DNA from 2 places in the Pokkaliibacter sp. CJK22405 genome. Region 1 is predicted to be linked to the other one. Evidence: predicted binding sites of a transcription regulator. Region 1 holds the regulator's gene; the other holds the start of a gene.

What was found. Region 1 encodes sigma-54, which starts transcription at its own class of promoters, with help from an activator protein. Its sites were predicted from a motif close to TGGCACNNNNNTTGCTNT; they were not measured.
Region 2: the regulator sigma-54 is predicted to act here: its motif matches at 1,144-1,161, upstream of flgB (flagellar basal body rod protein FlgB).

The regions. Positions count from the first base shown of each region.
Region 1 covers NZ_JBKKHQ010000014.1:113,802-116,900, reverse strand. The annotation lists gene lptA (lipopolysaccharide transport periplasmic protein LptA) at 1-137, shown strand, start outside; gene lptB (LPS export ABC transporter ATP-binding protein) at 134-862, shown strand; gene ACKC9G_RS10960 (RNA polymerase factor sigma-54) at 924-2,411, shown strand; gene hpf (ribosome hibernation-promoting factor, HPF/YfiA family) at 2,515-2,823, shown strand; gene ptsN (PTS IIA-like nitrogen regulatory protein PtsN) at 2,831-3,099, shown strand, end outside.
Region 2 covers NZ_JBKKHQ010000011.1:1,899-4,997, forward strand. The annotation lists gene flgA (flagellar basal body P-ring formation chaperone FlgA) at 1-24, opposite strand, end outside; gene ACKC9G_RS07000 (CheR family methyltransferase) at 121-972, shown strand; gene flgB (flagellar basal body rod protein FlgB) at 1,202-1,606, shown strand; gene flgC (flagellar basal body rod protein FlgC) at 1,608-2,054, shown strand; gene ACKC9G_RS07015 (flagellar hook assembly protein FlgD) at 2,068-2,724, shown strand; gene ACKC9G_RS07020 (flagellar hook protein FlgE) at 2,735-3,099, shown strand, end outside.

The sequences.
Region 1 (3,099 bases):
AAGATACCTTCACAGGTGACAAGATCATCTATGACATTACCCAACGCACCGTGAATGCCAGTGGTGGCAAAAGCTCAAATGCCGGTAGCGGCCGCGTTGAAATGATTTTGCACCCGAAACAAAAGACAACTGAATGAGTAGCACCCTGCAAGCACGCCACCTGGCTAAAGCCTATAAGGGCCGTCAGGTAGTCAAGGACGTCTCCCTCTCCGTGAGCCAAGGCCAGATCGTTGGCTTACTTGGTCCCAACGGCGCGGGCAAAACCACCTGCTTTTATATGATTGTCGGTCTGGTCGCCGCGGATAAGGGCGAAGTCCGCCGTGATGATCAGGACTTAACCCCACTGCCAGTTCATGGCCGCGCCCGTGCGGGCATCGGCTATCTGCCTCAGGAAGCCTCCGTTTTTCGCAAGTTAAGCGTTGAGAAAAACCTGATGGCGATCCTTGAAACCCGAAAAGATCTTGATCAGGATGCCCGCAAGAAAACGGCGGAGTCCTTAATGCAGGAGTTTCACATCTCCCACATTAAGGATAGTCTGGGCATGAGTTTATCCGGGGGCGAACGCCGTCGTGTGGAGATTGCCCGCGCGCTGGCCATGGATCCGGATTTTATTTTGCTGGACGAGCCTTTTGCCGGTGTTGACCCGATCTCGGTCACGGATATTCAGCAGATCATTCGCCATTTGAAAGAGCGTGGCATCGGTGTACTGATCACCGACCACAACGTGCGTGAGACACTCGCGATTTGTGATCACGCCTACATTGTAAGTGACGGGCACATTCTCGCTGAGGGCGATGCCGAGACGATTCTGCAACATGAGCAGGTTCGTCAGGTGTACCTTGGTGAAAATTTTCGCTATTGACCCATTCGAATGGCCTAAGCCATCCATAATTACTGAGTCGGAAGTATCTTCGTAGCCAAATATGAAGCCCTCTTTACAGTTAAAAATCGGTCAGCAGCTGACCATGACCCCGCAACTGCAGCAAGCCATCCGCTTACTGCAGCTTTCCACATTGGATCTTCAGCAGGAAATTCAGGAAGCACTGGATGGTAATCCCCTGTTGGATGTTGAAGAAGAGTTTGATACTCCCGTACCTGAAGAACGCTATGAAACCGCGCACAATCAGGAAACCCGGGACACCTCACAGAATGAGCAGGACGGCGCAGTCGACACTGACAGCCAGTGGTCTGATGACATTCCCGATGAACTGTCCGTAGACAGCTCTTGGGAAGATACCTATTCCACACTGCCTGCCTCATCCTCCAGCGGGGATGGTGACGATGGCTATGACTTTGAGTCACGAGCCACTGCTGGCGAATCCCTGCAGGACCATCTGGAGTGGCAGCTCAACCTGATGCCACTCAGCGATCGTGATCGCACCATTGCCTTCACCCTGGTCGACAGCATTAACGCAGAAGGCTACCTGACCTCTCCTCTGGAAGAGTTGCTTGAAAGTCTTGATGATCTGGATGAAGAAGATCCGGTGGAAATGGATGAGATGGTGATGGTGCTTCATCACCTGCAGCAGCTGGATCCGGCGGGCGTCGCAGCACGCGATCTTGCCGAGTGCCTGACCATCCAGCTCAAGCAACTGGCGACCACCACGCCCTGGCGTCAGGAAGCCATGGACATCATTGCCCAGCACCTGAACCTGCTCGGCACCCGCGACTATGCAACGCTGATGCGTCGCACCCGCCTCTCTGAAGAACAGCTGACAGCCGTCATACACCTGATCCAGAGCCTTAACCCCCGCCCCGGCGCCAGCATTAATGCAGGCGAATCAGAATACGTTGTACCTGATGTGGTGGTGGCGAAAAAAGAGGGTCAGTGGACTATCGAGCTGAATCAGGAAGCGATGCCGCGCCTGAAGGTGAATAACAGCTATGCCAGCATGATCAAGCGTGCGGACAACAGCGCGGATAACACCTATCTGAAAAATCAGCTACAGGAAGCACGCTGGTTTATCAAAAGTTTGCAAAGCCGTAATGACACCCTGCTGAAAGTCGCTACCAAGATTGTGGAGTTCCAGCTCGACTTTTTTGAGGAAGGCGAGGAAGCCATGCGCCCAATGGTTCTGGCAGATATCGCCCAGGCCGTCGAAATGCATGAATCCACCATCAGCCGTGTCACGACGCAAAAATTTATGCACACCCCTCGTGGTGTCTTTGAATTGAAGTACTTTTTCTCCAGCCATGTTGGCACTGCCGATGGCGGAGAAGCCTCTTCCACGGCGATTCGGGCAATGATCAAGAAGTTGATTGCCGATGAGCCACCGCGCAAGCCTCTGAGCGATGCCAAATTGGCAACCCTGCTGGGCGATCAGGGAATTAATGTCGCGCGAAGAACCGTCGCCAAGTATCGTGAAGCGATGGCAATTGCTCCATCGAATGAACGTAAGCGGCTGGTCTGAAAAGGAAACGATTTGGCGCTAAATAGATTTGACGAGCCCAGTCTTGGATTGGCTATAGTGAAATCTAACCAGCGAACAATCACTGGCAAATCAGGAGAGTCATATGCAAATAAACATCACAGGCCATCAGCTGGAATTAACTCCTGCCCTGACTGACTTTGTAAAAAATAAAATGCAGAAACTTGAGCGTCACGCCGACTCGATCACCAGTGTTCAGGTGACCCTGAACGTCGAGAAGCAGCGTCAGATTGCAGAAGCCACAGTTCATGTGGCAGGCGCCGACCTCCACGCCAGTAATGAAAATATCGACATGTATGCCGCCGTCGACGGTCTGATGGACAAGCTCGATCGTCAGCTCCTCAAACACAAAGAGAAGCACCAGGCTCGTAGCCAGGGTGCAATGGTACGCTAACGTCTTTATGCAACTTGACCAAATCCTAAGCCAGAGCTGCACCCTGACCGGTGCACCCTGGTCAAGCAAAAAGCGCGTTCTCGAGCAGGCTGCCGGCCTGCTCGCAGAACATCTCACGGATATCGACACCGACGATATCTTCAATGGACTTATTGGACGTGAGCGACTTGGCAGTACTGGCCTAGGTGGTGGTATTGCCATCCCTCACTGCCGCCTGTCTCAATGTGAAGAAGTGACCGCTGCGCTGATCCATCTGGAATCCCCGGTGGACTTTGA
Region 2 (3,099 bases), on a different contig from region 1:
CTTTTTCCATCGAGAACATTGCATGTAACTGTCGCTTATGTGTTTATAATTACTCAAATTCTCGCAGAACAGGGATAACACAGCAAACCTGTGCTGAAATCCCCTAAAAGAGGTCTCGGAATGAACCAGAGCTCCTATCAGGCGCCCGATATTTCTCTTCAGGATTTTTCCGCTTTCAAGGAATATCTTGAGAAGGCATGCGGCATTCTGCTCGGAGATAACAAGCAGTATCTGGTGAAAAGTCGACTCGGCCGCTTAATGGCCGAGCATAAATTTGAGACCTTGGGAGATCTGCTCAAACGTCTGCAGAGCAATGCCTTTTCTGGCCTGCGGCAGGAAGTCATCAATGCGATGACTACCAACGAAACCCTCTGGTTCCGGGATATTCACCCCTATACCATCATTCAGGATCGCATCTTCCCTGAGCTTGATGAGAGAAACCGGGGCGGCCAACTCAAGATTTGGTCAGCGGCCTGCTCTTCCGGACAGGAACCCTACTCTCTTAGCATGCTCGCGGAAGAAACGCGGCAGAAGCGTTTGGGCGCTTTGCGCGGCGACATCCGCATTACTGCAACCGATATTTCCACATCGATTCTGGATCAGGCCAAAGCCGGGCGCTATGAATCACTGGCTCTTGGACGAGGATTGTCGCCGGAGCGTCTTAAACGCTTCTTTAATCAATGCGGCGATGGCTCATGGGAAGTTAAACGCGAAATCAAACAGCGGATCGACTTTCGCACACTGAATCTTAAGGATAGCTATGCCAGCCTTGGCACCTTTGATCTGGTGCTTTGCCGTAATGTGCTCATCTACTTCTCTCCAGAGCTTAAAGCAGACATTCTTCGCCGAATTCACAAAACATTGAAACCAGGCGGATTCCTGATGGTCGGGGCCTCTGAAGCCGTGACCGGCCTGAATGATATCTATGAAATGATTCAATGCAGCCCCGGTATTATCTACCGCGCACGGTAAGCCATTGCCGTTCGCCCTTCTCTGATCTACACCTCATTGCCGCTTTCTTTGCCACTGCCCTCCAATGACTGGCTCACTCCTTTGGCTAATGCCGCGACTGAGCCCCTCAGATCCTGATAAATCAAGTAGTTAACCTACCTCCCTAATCGGGCCTTAAATAAGGTCTAAAAATGGCACACCCCTTGCTCTATACCTGTTAAGCAACGCAATGAAGCAACAGGTGAGTTCGATGGCAATCAGTTTTGATACTGCACTAGGGATACACGATGACGCACTGCTGTACCGCGCCAAACGTGCCGAAGTGCTGTCCAATAACCTTGCCAATGCCGACACTCCCAACTTCAAAGCGCGGGATCTCGACTTCTCAGCCTATCTGGCACAGGCAACTGAAGCGGCAAATCCTGTCGGTCTGCGGCAAACCAATGCCCATCACTTTGCCGCTGACGGCAATGATATGACAGATGAAAGCCTGCTTTACCGTGTACCAGTGCAGCCAGCGGTTGATGGAAATACTGTCGACCCCGAGATTGAGAAAGCCGCTTTCATGGAAAACGCCATGGATTATCAAGCCAGCTTTCTCTTTCTGAACCGCAAGTTTACCGGCCTGAGCAAGGCCCTGACCGGAGGACAGTAAGATGTCCCTGAATGATGTGTTCAAGATCGCCGGTTCTGGCATGAGTGCTCAGTCAGTTCGACTGAACACCACCGCCAGCAACATTGCTAACGCCGATAGCGTCAGCAGCAGCGTTGATCAGACTTACCGTGCGCGCCAGCCGGTGTTTGCGACCGCATTTAGTCAGGCCATGGAAGATCAGGGTTTCAACTACGACAACCCGCCAAGTGACGATGCAGGTCTTGGCGTTAAGGTGTTAGGCGTAGTCGAAAGTGAATCGCCATTACGGCAGGAATATGAACCAGGGAACCCCATGGCCAATGAAGACGGCTATGTGTTTTATCCCAATGTGAATGTTGTGGAAGAGATGGCCAACATGATGTCCGCGTCCCGGTCTTTCCAGACCAATGTGGAAGTCATGAACACCGCCAAATCAATGATGCAACGCGCACTGACACTCGGTCAGTGATGAGGATTAGAGCATGAGCACGAGCGGCATTGATGGTCTTGGGACCAGTTCATCAGTAACAAGCAGCACCAGCAGTACGACATCCGCGGCGTCACTTGATTCCGATATGTTCCTGCAGCTGATGATTGCACAGCTTAAAAACCAGGACCCCACCGACCCTGCAGATACTGCAGAGTACATGGGCCAGCTGGCGAACCTGTCCACCGTTGAACAGTTGACCAACCTTAATTCGGCAGTTTCCGATCTGGCGACTTCCCTGCAATCCAACCTGGCTCTGCAGGCCTCTTCCATGGTCGGCCGTACTGCCTACGTCGATAGTGACTCAGCTGAATTAGATTCAAGTGGCAGCATTAATGGCCTGCTTGATCTCGATAACTCGGCGGCAGATGTAACGGTAGGGGTCTATGATTCCACAGGAACACAGGTCGACTCCATCAGTCTGGGCAGCCTGAGCTCTGGCGAGCATTCCTTTACCTGGGAGCCAGCAGATGGCACCAGCACGGGCACGTATTACTTTGCGGCACAGGGGACCGTTGGCTCATCCAATACCTCCCTGACCACTTACATGGGGCAAAACGTAGATTCTGTCAGTATTGGCAGTAGCTCGGTCACCCTTAACCTTGCAAACGGCTCAACCGCGTCAATGTCAGACGTGAAGCAAATTTCGTGAGGACCTAACTATGTCATTTTCAACGGCAATCACAGGACTTAAAGCTGCTTCCACGGATCTGGATGTACGCGGTAACAACATCGCTAACGCCAGCACAACGGGTTTTAAATCCTCGCGTGCCGAGTTTGGTGATATTTATTCATCTTCGGTAGCTGGTGGCGGCTCAAGTCGCACCACCGGTAATGGTGTGTCTGTTCAGGATATCCAGCAGAACTTTGCTTCGGGTACGCTTGAAAATACCGACAACAACCTTGACCTGGCGATCGACGGCGATGGTTTCTTCTCTTTGAAGGACACCGACGGCACTGTTACCTACACCCGTAGCGGCGCGTTTGAGCTGATTCCTGAGTCTGGCACCAGCAATACTGCCAGTGT